Regions from separate parts of the Paenibacillus sp. J22R160 genome, predicted to be linked through region 1. Evidence: riboswitches for the same ligand, from Rfam matches in the RefSeq annotation. Region 1 holds a riboswitch; each other region holds the start of a gene.
What was found. Region 1 has a riboswitch for cyclic di-GMP ahead of AC58UW_RS25340 (putative bifunctional diguanylate cyclase/phosphodiesterase). Riboswitches for the same ligand answer to the same signal wherever they lie in the genome.
Positions count from the first base shown of each region.

Region 2: it holds a riboswitch for cyclic di-GMP, as region 1 does, so the genes downstream of both, AC58UW_RS23045 (methyl-accepting chemotaxis protein) here and AC58UW_RS25340 (putative bifunctional diguanylate cyclase/phosphodiesterase) in region 1, are expected to answer to the same signal.
Region 3: it holds a riboswitch for cyclic di-GMP, as region 1 does, so the genes downstream of both, AC58UW_RS21515 (PilZ domain-containing protein) here and AC58UW_RS25340 (putative bifunctional diguanylate cyclase/phosphodiesterase) in region 1, are expected to answer to the same signal.

Region 1 covers NZ_JCAUAU010000017.1:51,069-55,341, forward strand. The annotation lists gene AC58UW_RS25325 (S-layer homology domain-containing protein) at 1-200, shown strand, start outside; gene AC58UW_RS25330 (hypothetical protein) at 530-691, opposite strand; gene ilvA (threonine ammonia-lyase IlvA) at 862-2,118, shown strand; cyclic di-GMP riboswitch class I at 2,188-2,276, shown strand; gene AC58UW_RS25340 (putative bifunctional diguanylate cyclase/phosphodiesterase) at 2,362-3,891, shown strand; gene AC58UW_RS25345 (BMP family lipoprotein) at 4,158-4,273, shown strand, end outside.
Region 2 covers NZ_JCAUAU010000014.1:11,091-15,363, forward strand. The annotation lists gene ade (adenine deaminase) at 1-1,785, shown strand, start outside; cyclic di-GMP riboswitch class I at 1,999-2,090, shown strand; gene AC58UW_RS23045 (methyl-accepting chemotaxis protein) at 2,169-3,698, shown strand; gene AC58UW_RS23050 (putative bifunctional diguanylate cyclase/phosphodiesterase) at 3,733-4,273, shown strand, end outside.
Region 3 covers NZ_JCAUAU010000012.1:23,239-27,511, forward strand. The annotation lists gene AC58UW_RS21500 (stalk domain-containing protein) at 1-789, shown strand, start outside; tRNA gene AC58UW_RS21505 (tRNA-Arg) at 842-915, opposite strand; gene tadA (tRNA adenosine(34) deaminase TadA) at 1,253-1,720, opposite strand; cyclic di-GMP riboswitch class I at 1,988-2,075, shown strand; gene AC58UW_RS21515 (PilZ domain-containing protein) at 2,176-2,910, shown strand; gene ychF (redox-regulated ATPase YchF) at 2,989-4,089, shown strand; gene prfA (peptide chain release factor 1) at 4,122-4,273, shown strand, end outside.

The sequences.
Region 1 (4,273 bases):
TCAACAGCCAATTCTCAGATGCCGCTGATGTTAAACAAGTGGGTACAGCAGCGATTGTGGTAGGGCTTAACATTATGTCCCTCAACGATGGCAAATTTGCGCCGCAGCAAGAAGTGTCAAGGGCGCAAGCAGCTAGCGCGTTTTACCGCTTCTTGCAGAAACGGGCGGAACTGCAAGATCAGCCACGTTATTACTACTAGGAGGCCGGCATAAAGTCGGGATGAAGTCAGCATCACTCAGCGAATGGGAACTATGGGGCGCTATTTGAACGAAATGAGCTCATTTCGAGGTTTGAGGGGAACTACAGGGCATTATTTGTCTCCAAACGCTCAATTTTAACGTGATAGGGACCAAATAGAGAACTGTAGTTCCCATTACTAGAGGAAGCGGCAGTTTTTCAAAAAATAGAGGACCATAGTTCCGACTGGTGCGAGATTCGTGTGGTCATTCATCGCATAAACTGAAAAGAGGCTACCTTACGGGTCATAAACCCACAAGATAGCCCCTTCTTCACGCGCTTATCCATGTTCTAAAACATTGGAAATACATATCGAACTAAGAAATATAGAACTCCGAAGATGATAATGATGTAAGCCGCATACTTAATGAAGGTGGAAGCTACTAAGCTGGAATCCGATTTCTTCTCCACATGGCGTTCTTCAATGTCAATATTACGTGGCTGAGTCGACATGATAATCACTCCTTATAAAGTATCTTGCTTCTTAATACCCGCCACAATTTGGAGTGAAACATCGCATTCATAAAATGTTCCAATAATATTTTCTTACAGGCGCTCTTCAGTATGCTACAATAATCTTTAAAATTTATTACGCATATTGAAGAGAAAGGAAGTAAGAGAAAATGGTTGTTTCCGGAAAAGTAGGTTTGGAAGAAATTATAAGGGCCAATCATGTGCTCAGCAAGGTGATAGAACCATCGCCTCTGCAACGCAATGAGCTGCTCTCTAACTTGTATGAATGTAACGTTTATTTGAAACGTGAAGATATGCAGGTCGTTCGATCTTTTAAAATTCGCGGGGCATACAATGTGATCCAAAGCTTAACGCCGGAAGAACGCGAAGCAGGTGTTGTGTGTGCAAGCGCCGGCAATCATGCTCAGGGCGTTGCTTACTCTTGTAAGCAGTTAGGGATTGAAGGGAAAATCTTCATGCCAACGACAACGCCAAGGCAAAAGATTTCGCAGGTGAAGTTATTTGGCGGATCTTTTGTGGAAGTGATTCTGACTGGGGATTCTTTCGATGATTCCTCCAATCACGCCAAGGCTTACTGCGCCAAAGAGAATAAAGTGTTTATTCACCCCTTTGATGATATTCGCACGATAGCGGGGCAAGGAACTGTCGGTCTGGAAATCATGAATCAAATGTCCGATACACCTGACTTTATCTTTGCAACCATCGGTGGCGGCGGTCTTGTAGCTGGTGTCGCTACTTATGTGGACAGCGTTTCTCCGCGTACTAAGATTATTGGCGTTGAGCCAGAAGGTGCCGCAAGTATGCAGGAGTCGCTCAAACAAGGGAAGGTCGTGACCTTGTCTACGATTGAGAAGTTTGTAGACGGCGCAGCTGTGAAGCAAGTAGGCGAGCTGACCTTTGAGATTTGCAAAGAAAAGCTGGACGATATCGTTGTTATCCCTTCAGGCAAGGAATGTACGACGATTCTGGAGCTTTACAATAACAATGCCATCGTTATCGAGCCTGCAGGCGCTCTGCCGGTTGCAGCGCTTGATGCTTACCGGGATCAAATTCGCGGCAAGAATGTCGTTTGTATCATCAGTGGTGGTAATAATGACATTGACCGGATGCAGCAAATTAAGGAAAGATCGCTCGTGTACGAGGGCTTGAAGCACTATTTTATCCTCAATTTCCCTCAGCGCGCAGGCGCTTTGCGTGAATTCTTAGAGGAAGTTCTGGGGCCGACCGACGATATTACCCGCTTTGAGTATACGAAAAAGAATAATCGGGATGATGCTCCAGCACTAGTCGGTATCGAGTTGAAAAACAAAGATGATTATGAGGGTCTTATTGAGCGCTTGTCCCGTAAGGACTATGGTTATATCGAAATAAATAAGGATCCCAAACTTTTTAATTTGCTAATTTAAGTGAAAATAGCCAGAGTAGAAATAATTGTGATATAGTTAATTAGTCCTGCTTTTTCTTTTTTTACCTGAATATTGTAAAGGCAAACTTGCCGAAAGGTAAGGACGCAAAGCTCCGGGTCTTAGGTTGCCGCCGCAACGATGATGGCTGGGCTGCCGACAGGAGCAATTTACCGATACAGGTATGCCTACGGCTATTCCAAATGGAATAGCCTTTTTTGATGACCGGAATGGAGGTTCCCCCCAATGAGAAGCCTTTTTTTAAAGTGGATTCAACAGACGAAAGCACAGGAACTCCGCTATTTGGGCATTCTGGGTTTCTTTCTGCTGACGGCCAATCTACTTGCCGCTGCTTCTTTTACGTTTACCCCGAAGATTCTGTTGTTCATCCTCATTCAAGCACTTATTTGCTTCTTCTTTGCCATTTGTATCCGTCACCTGCGTCTTAATGGAATCGAGCAGGAGGAGAAGAGTAAGCAGCTGGCCTATTTAGCCTACCATGATACATTAACGGGATTGCCGAATCGACGACTGTTTGAGGACCGCCTGAAGCGCGTACTCCTGCATGCTCAGCGCTATGACCAACTTGCGGCTGTTGTATTTCTCGACATGGACAGATTCAAGGAGGTCAATGATTCTTTAGGCCACGCCTCTGGAGATCAGCTTATTCGTCTGGCTGCTGAGAGATTGCTAGGCTGTCTGCGTGGATCGGATACGGTGTATCGGCAGGGCGGCGACGAGTTTATTATTTTGCTTGAATCTTTTACCAAACCAGAAGACGTCAGAGTAGTGGCTACGCGCATTCAAAGTGTTTTGGATGAACCCTTCGTCCTGGATGGAAAAACCATTACGATAACCGCTAGTATGGGGATTGCGTTATATCCGCTAGATGGCACTCGGCCCGAACAACTTCTTCAGCGTGCGGATGAAGCGATGTACGAGGCCAAAAACCATGAGAGTAATCGGTTTCAGTTCTATGCGCCGGACATTGATACGATGGTGAAGAGCAAAGCTCACATGGAGAACGAACTCCAGTTGGCTTTAGAGCATGAGCATTTTGAATTACGGTATCAGCCGCAATATGAAATCGCAGGCCGTAAGCTCATCGGCATGGAGGTCAGCCTTTACTGGGAGAAGGGGAGTAAGCAACTGCGCAAGCTCATGGATTGGCGGAAAGCAGCGGATGAGCTTGGATTCATGGTGCCTATCGGCAAATGGGCGTTTCAAACGGCGTGTAGACAGATGAGAGTCTGGCAGGACGCAGGCCAAGAGCCGCTTAGAATGACGTTCACGATTAAATCTACACAGTTTAAAGATGATCATTTCATTTCGTATATAGCTGATGTGCTGCAAGAAACAGGGATCGATCCTTGTTTGGTCGAGCTGGACCTTACGGAGAGCATCACGTCTTCCAACGTGCAAGAAGCGAGCAAGAAGTTGATGATGTTGAAAAAGCTTGGCGTGCGCATTGCTATGGATGACTTGTGTACGGGGCTATTTACACGAAGCGGGTTAGAGGGTATGCCGCTTGACAGTGTGAAACTGGACAGCACGCTAATCAGGGATCTTGTCGATGATGACGAGAACCAACTGCTGGCTGCTGCTATCGTCCGGATGGCTCACCGATTAGGGTTAAAATTAATCGCGAAAGGTGTCGAAACGGAAGAACAGTTCGAGTACCTGAAATTTCTGCAATGTACGGAGGTGCAAGGTAAACTGTTCAGCAGTCCGCTATCTCCCGACCAATTCCTGACATTGATGACCGAAAAAAATTAAAAATAGGTCATCTAGATTTTATTGACCGGCGGTAGTATAATAAATAATTGGGGCTTAAAACCTATATTGTGGGGCTTTACAAAAAGACCATGTCAACTTGGTTAACATCACGAATTATGCTCATTTACGGTGTGGATTGCTTTTCACTTATGTTTCGAAGTGATACACTCGGTCTATGATCAGACATACATAATTTAACTGAATTTGGTCAACCTAGAATGTGGGATTTAAGGTACAATTTTAAATTTATTTTGGGGGTAAAGATGATGAAAAAACTATTCACAACAGCGTTAATGGCTGTCACTGTTTCCGCGGTTGCATTAACAGGTTGCGGCGCCAAAAAAGAAGAAACAAAACCCGCCGCTTCCGCGTCTCCGGCTGC
Region 2 (4,273 bases), on a different contig from region 1:
TATAAAAGAAACAAATTAGTTGAAGTGAGCGGAAAGTTGGCAAAAGTCGCCATGGGTAATGCTTTTGCTGACCTTGTCATTAAAAATGGCATATTGGTCAATGTGTATTCAGGGGAATTAATTGCGCACATGGATGTCGCAGTAGCAGAGGGACGAGTGGCATTTGTCGGGCATGCAGACCACACGATTGGTGATCAAACGGTTGTTATCGACGCTGCAGGGAGATACATAGCTCCTGGGTTCCTAGACGGACATATGCATGTTGAAAGTACCATGCTTTCTGTTACAGAGTTTGCCAAAGCGGCTCTACCCAAAGGAACAACGGGGATTTTCATGGACCCGCACGAGATTGCCAATGTGTTTGGGGCAGAAGGGGTTAGGCTGATGCATGAAGAGGGGCAGCAGCTGCCGCTCAAAGTATTCACGACCTTCCCGTCCTGCGTACCTGCGACAACAGATTTGGAAGATGCGGGTGCAAGCTTGGAAGTGAAAGATATTGAAGAGGGACTGCAGTGGGATAATGTGATCGGTCTTGGTGAAGTGATGAATTTTCCTGGTGTCGTGTACGGAGATCCGAAAATGTGCGGGGAAATCGAAGCGACGATTAACAGCGGCAAAGCAGTAACGGGCCATTTCCCGAGTGAGGATGACCGTATGCTGCAAGCCTATATTGCGTCTGGCGTGACCTCCGATCACGAAACGGTTACGCGCGAGCAAGGACTGCATAAAGTCCGTATGGGCATGCATCTGATGATTCGCGAAGGCTCCGCTTGGCATGATGTCAAAGAGGTCATCAAGGTGGTGACCGAAGATAAAGTAAACACATCTAACATCTCCCTCGTCACGGATGACGTTAGTCCGCAAACACTGGTGGAGAAAGGGCATCTCAACCATGTGGTGCGCCGAGCGATTGAAGAGGGCGTTGATCCTGTCACCGCGATTCAAATGGTTACCATCAATGTGGCGCGTTACTTTAACCTGGATAAAGACCTAGGCAGCCTTACGCCAGGTAAATGCGCAGACATTTTATTACTCGATGATTTGCAAAAGGTTGAGCCTGTAACTGTCATTACGGATGGAAAGGTTATCTTTGACCAAGGCAAGCTTGTCGAGGAATTCCCTACTTATATATATCCGGCGCATATTTGCAGCTCCATGAATGTGAAGCGAGAGCTCACAGCAGAGGACTTTCAGCTTAAGAGCCGCGGTAAAGAAGAGCGAACAAGTGTCAATGTCGTACAGGTAATTGAAAATAGTGCAAGAACAGCGAAAATGACAGCCACGCTAAGTGTCGAGCAAGGAATTATTCAACCGGATATCCAACAGGATGTTGTTCGTCTTGCTTGTATTGAGCGGCACCGCGGCACCGGTGAAATTTCACTTGGTTTCTCAAGCGGCTTTCAACTGAAATCCGGCGCAGTAGCGTCAACCGTAGCGCATGACAGCCACAATTTAATAGTTATGGGCATTGATGAACAGGATATGGCTTTTGCCGCTAATGAACTTGCCAAATTGGGAGGCGGCACAATTGTCGTTGAGAATGGCCGCGTGCTGGCTCAAGTTCCGTTAACGATTGCAGGCCTTATGTCCGATAAGACTTTGCTTGAAGTCGTTGAAGAGGTTGCTCAGCTCGAAGGAGCATGGAAGCAAATTGGCTGCCCGTTGAACGCACCGTTTATGACATTCTCATTGATAGCACTGCCTGTTATTCCTGAGATTCGGATTTCAAACCGTGGAATTGTCGATGTGACACAGTTTAAGTTGATTGATGTGGAACTGGTTTAAGACTAGAAGGTGCTCCTTGGGGCACCTTCTTTTTTTCCAAAAGTATGAAGTTTTGTCATAAGTGAATCCATCGGTCCGTTGACATTTTGTAAACCTTATCATATTTTAATCCATTTCGACATAATACAACATTTATTGCTATGTACAGACTAAAATTTATCGCACTATAATAAGTACAGATTTAAGACAAACTGCATGCACGAATGACTGACTAATTGACAAAGGCAAATCATTGGAAACAATGAGACGCAAAGCCATGGCCTAACACATACATTTTTGTATGATATGGTTGACAGGTTACCGAGTGGGAAGGATCAAGATCATCCTTTATTCGGGGTGGTCTTTTTTTGTTCGTCAAAACATCATCCAAGGAGGCAATTTGCTTGAAAGAGAAAAACCGTGTTATGCAATTTATTGTAATCGGGACACTCGTCCTAAGTTTGTTGGTCCATGCCCTTAACCGCCTTGCTCATCACTCGCTCATGGAACACGAAGTCATGCATTCAGCTTTATCACACGGTTTTTTAAATCAAATGTTTTTCTGGACACCGATCGTGCTTGTTATCATCGGAGCTGTGCTCTCTCGTCTTCAAGCTGAACATGCTTGGATCCCGCTTGTTCATACGTTGTCATTAACGTTATGCTCCATGTCGATTATTGCTGGAGGCAACGGAATGGTGGAGTATCACTTTTCCATTTTCATGGTGTTAGCCATCCTTATGTACTATAACAATATTGCCTTGCTGCTGTGCAGTACGGTTCTTTTTGCCGCCCAGCATCTGCTTGGGTTCTTCTTTTTTCCCGAATTGGTCTACGGTTCAAATGTGTATGCGTTTACAATGGTGGCGATTCACCTGATTTTCGTCATCCTCTTCATTGGCGCGGTCATGTATCAAATCATCTCCAATCGCCAAGCAACGGAGCGTTTCGAAAAGGAACAATATCATAAGCTGCAGCAGACCGTCAGGTCCATTATCGAGAGTCTTGCACATACTTCTCAGGAAGTTCGACTGAACTCTAGCGGTCTGAGCGCTCAGTCAAATGAGCTTAATCGCTTGACCATGGAGGTCGTTCAAACGATGCACCAGGTAGAGCAGGCTGCTAGTGATCAAGAAAACGGCGTAGAAGTTAGCAGGAAAGCGATAAGCGAAATGCTCACCGATATTTGCCACATTGCAGAAAACTCGGCCAGTGCGTCTGAGATATCCAGTCAAGCAGCCTATGAGGCTGAAAAGGGGAATGAATCCATTCAGCTGGCCGTGCAGCAGATGCAGTCCATGCATCATGCGATTCATTCAACCGCCGAGAAAGTGAAAGTGCTTGGAGAACGCTCGCAAGAGATCAATCAAATTGTTAATTTGATAACAGATGTCGCTTCGCGCACGAACTTGCTAGCCCTTAACGCAGCTATCGAAGCAGCGCGCGCAGGCGAACACGGAAAAGGATTTACGGTTGTTTCAACAGAGGTGCGCAAATTAGCCGAGCAAACGAGCGAGTCCGCTAAGCAAATTGCAGAGCTAATTGAAGATATTCAAGTGAATAATGAAGCCTCCATTCAATCGATGGATCAAGTCATTGGTACCTTTGCTCATGGAAATGAGGCCGTTGTGTCTGCCGGACAAGCATTTGGACGCATCCTGGGATCGATCCATTCTGTTGCTACGCAAATGCGCGATATCAGGGGAACGTCGCAGCAGATGTCAGCGAGCACACAGCAATTTAGCACTTCCATGGAGGAAATTTCCGTATTATCCAGCCAATTAACCGACAATGTGAAATCAGTCAGTAAACGAACGGACAAACAGGATATCCTGATCAACAAAGCGTCGGAATTAGCCGACAGATTGGAAGAACATAGCCATACACTGAATGAGATCATGATGAAGACGAAACATACATTTTCTCTACAGTAATTTCCCTACAGCAACGAAGAAATGAGGATCACATATGCATCACCCGATAACGGAAAGTTATAATTTCGTCCTAGTTCTCCTATCATTCACCATCGCCTTGCTGGCCTCTTTTACAGCGCTTAATTTGGCGCGCAAAGTGTCATCTTCGGAGGGCTGGTATCAGAAGAGCTGGATGATTTGCAGTGCCATCGTCATGGGGGTAGGAATATGGTCCATGCATTTTATCGCCATGCTGGCTTATGAATTGCCGGAAGGAGTCACCTACGACATCTCTATGGTCAGTATCTCTATTGTCGTAGCGGTCAGTGGGGCGCTGGTAGGGCTTTTCGTTACGTTCCAAGGGAACTTCACCCGAACCAAGCTCATCATTGGCGGAACAACGATGGGATTTGCCATTAGCGGCATGCATTATATCGGGATGTCTGCCCTGCAGCATATAACGATTCGTTATCAGCCTGTACCGTTCATTTTATCCATTATTATTGCTATCTTGGCCTCAATAACTGCTCTGTATCTATTTTTTAACCGGAGTCAAAAAATTGCCATCAGCGGTTTCATCATGGGGATAGCTATCA
Region 3 (4,273 bases), on a different contig from region 1:
GGTGACTACAAGGGGACTCCGATCGTGAAGGTTTTATTCGGGGGGAAAGAACTTCAAGCCGAGGATGTGCCTGCTACCATACAAGATGGCAGAACGGTTGTGCCGTTGTACCTACTGAAACAAACCGGGGCATCGGTGACATGGGATGCTGAGAAGTACACGGTTGATCTTGCATTCCCTCGAGTAAGGGAAGATAACGCAATGAAAGATTTTGCAGCTGCCATTCCGTCCTTAAATGAGAAAGCCAAAGAAAATCAGGCTAAAAATGTCCAGCTTATCTATAACGAATATGGCGTCTACTTAAAAGTGGATTTAGAATTGTCAGGTGATTCTAATAAAAATAACGATCATATCATTGCACTGTCTGGTTTTTTGGTCAATTCACCAGTAGATTCAATGATTGTTAGCCTATTTCATAATGGTTCGGTCACAGACTTTATTACGGTCAAGCGATCAAATGCTGAGGAATTCAGTAAGAGTAGTAAGGACAAAATTGCAGAATACGATTTTATTAAGAATTGGAGCCATCAGCACGTAGACAATACAACCGATTTGTCTGTTCCCAATAAGCCTCAACCAACCTCTACACCGCTGCCTGTGTCCACTTCGCCAGTTTCAGGTCCTGTATGTCGGGAGATCGCGGCTCTTTACACAGGGAAGATACAGAGTGCTGTAGATCAATACAATGCAAATCTTAGCCAGTATTCTGGCGGTATTGTTGGCTATGTAGATAAATTAAAAGAAAGTATGAAAACAGCTTTAAAAGATAATAATTGTCCTGAGAATTAAAAAATAAACGCCAGTTAGCGGCTAATACCGTTAACTGGCGTTTTGTTGTATACGCGCCCGAGATGATTCGAACATCCGGCCTACAGTTTAGGAAACTGTTGCTCTATCCTGCTGAGCTACGGGCGCATGGCAAAGATTATGATAGCACGAAGCCTTATGTGGTGCAAGGTTAAGAAGTAAGTTCCGGAGCTTATTTATGCATGTCCACGCTGATTGCATCGTGCGCTGAGGAACTACAGGCTGCTATTTTGCCAAATCACAGATTTCCAAGCTCAGACGGAACTACAGGGTCCTATTCAGCCAAGATAGCTAACATTACGGCTAAAATTGAAGATATAGCGGACCACCACAGTTGCTCTTCCTCGCTGAAATGCGCAATATCCGGCGAATAGCGGATCATAGTTCCCGTCCGTTCGCACAATATTGCCAGGCCACCGCTTACGAATCTTGCTCGCCCAACCGTCTATTCCTTGCCGCGCAGCTTCCGAAAAAACTGCGTAAGCATCGTCGCGCACTCCTCTTGCAGCACACCGCTGACCACATCGACCCGGTGGTTGAACCTATCCTCCTGCAGCAAGTTCATCAACGTTCCCGCGCAGCCGGCTTTGGGATCGGTCGTGCCATAGATCACCTGCGGAACGCGCGCCTGTACGATCGCGCCCGCACACATCGGGCAAGGCTCTAACGTGACGTAGAGCTTACAGTCAAGCAAGCGCCATGCTTGCAAATGCTCGCTGGCCTGCTTAATAGCAATCATTTCAGCATGGGCAAGCGGATCCAGCGTAGTTTCTCGAAGATTGTAGCCGCGGCCAATAATTTGCCCTTGATGGACAACAACGGCTCCAATCGGCACCTCTCGAATAGCTTCGGCTTTTTGTGCTTCCTCTATAGCCGCTTTCATCCAAGGGATATGCTCATTATATTCATCCACAGGGGGACACCTCACTAAAAATAATCTTATCCACATGTGAACAAAGGATCGAACAGATATTCGTTGTTAACAACCTGTGGATAACAATGTGTATAACTTAAAAAGTTGTGGATATTTATTTCTTTTTTCATTCATACAACAAATACTAGATGTATGCAAGTGAATTAGTTGATAATAAGGAAATCCATCCGTATAATGAGAGATAAGTAGGTCTTTTAGACCATAAAGTACGATATTGCACGACAAAGCATGACATTCATTAGCAGGGTTCGATAATGGCAAACTTGCCGAAAGGCAAGGACGCAAAGCCGAGGGTCTACGGTTCCAATGGAACTACGACAGCCTGGTTACCGAAAATCGATGCTTTTTTAGGTTGAGGTAATAGGCTGTTCCCGGCAATGGGGCAGTCTATTTTTTTATATGGCATGGCATGCGGGGGAGGGGTAATTAACGAAATGGTTAGCAGACAAAAATCAGCGAAGTTTTACGGCAGCAAGGAAGGATACGACGCTGAAGTGATGATTGACAGCAAAGCGATGCTGAGCAAGGAAGATTTCGTAGCCACTGGCGTGTTGACTTACGCACTCGGTGACATCATTGAAGTGGAGCTGCCGGAATATGATGTTTTTGCGCTGGGAGATAAGTGTAAAATGACGGTATACACGAAATCCGGGCTGTTTGTTATGGATACGGCAGTTGTGGCCAAAGATCGGGGCTCATTAATTGTCCTGAATCCCCCTGAAAATCGCAGGAAGTTTACGGAGAAGCGGGAGTTCCCTCGCGTAGATGTGAAGAATGAAGGGCTTCTTTTCGGAATTCAAGACAGAAACAAGAGACTTAAACATCAGTTTGAAACACCGATTCGGTTCTCTATCAAAAATCTATCCGTTAATGGCCTGGGATTCACGATTAATGAAAATGTGATGCTTGAGAAAGTCATTCAAAAGAATTCTCAACTTGAAGTAGAGTTGATTTTGGGCTTTTTGGTGCCATGTACAATGGAAATTGTTCGGCAAGAGAAAACGAATGACAGCTATTACTACGGGGCAAGTTTTATCAGCATCCCAGAAGAGAAAACGAACGCGCTGCGCGGATTTATTTTAAAAAATCAGATAGAAACCTACTTCGTCCAGAAGCGGGAAAATGAAACAAAAAAGGCACTGGAAAAAAAGTCTGCGGCTAATCAGTAGCCTACAGGCTTTTTTTTGCGTTCCAAGTACTATATAATAAGAAGGATGATTTTCGAAAATTAAGGAGTTGTAACTACGATGGCTTTGAAAGCAGGTATCGTCGGTCTACCGAACGTAGGAAAATCGACATTGTTTAATGCAATTACACAGGCGGGGGCAGAATCTGCAAACTATCCGTTCTGTACGATAGATCCGAATGTTGGGGTAGTTGAAGTACCGGACGAGAGATTGCACAAGCTGGTAGAGATGATTGTCCCTAAGAGCATTGTTCCGACAGCCTTTGAATTCGTGGATATTGCGGGTTTGGTGAAGGGCGCGAGCAAAGGCGAAGGGCTTGGAAATAAATTTTTGGCACATATTCGCGAAGTGGATGCCATTGTGCATGTTGTCCGTTGTTTTGAGGATGATAATATTACTCACGTCTCCGGTAAAGTAGATCCGATTGGCGATATCGAGACGATTAATCTCGAATTGATTTTGGCTGATATTGAGTCCGTTGAGAAAAAGATCGAGCGCTCCCGCAAAAACCTGAAGGGCGGCGACAAGAAAGTTGTAGCCGAGGTTGAGTGTCTGGAACGCATCAAGGAAGCTCTTTATAACGATCTGCCAGCGCGCAGCATCGATTTGAGCGATGATGAGAAGCTGCTCGTCCGCGATCTACACTTGCTGACAATGAAGCCGGTCCTTTATGCGGCCAATGTGAGCGAAGACGAAGTATCCACAGCAGATGAGAATCCATTCGTCAAAATCGTTAAGGAGTACGCGGAGAAAGAAAACAACGAAGTTGTTTCGATCAGCGCGAAGGTGGAGTCTGAGATTGCTGAGCTCGAAGATGAAGAAAAAGCGATGTTCCTCGAAGAGTTGGGACTTCAAGAGTCCGGCTTGAATAGATTGATTAAAGCCGCTTATCGCAAGCTTGGCTTGTATACGTATTTTACAGCTGGGGTGCAGGAAGTAAGAGCTTGGACAATCCGCAAAGGAACGAAAGCTCCTCAAGCGGCTGGTGTGATTCATACCGATTTCGAGCGTGGATTTATTCGTGCCGAGGTTGTGTCTTATACGGATTTGGTAACGGCTGGCTCCATGAATGGCGCGAAGGAAAAAGGGCAAGTGCGTCTGGAAGGTAAAGAGTACGTGGTGAATGACGGCGACGTTATGCATTTCCGATTTAATGTTTAATAAATGAAAAATAAAGAAAGGAGTGATCCGTTATGTTGGATCGACTTCAGTCCATTGTGGACCGCTATGAGAAATTAAGCGAGCTGCTGTGTGACCCGGATGTGACAAGTGACACAAAGAAACTTAGAGAGTATTCGAAGGAACAATCTGATCTTCAGGAAGCCTACGATGCTTATAATGAATA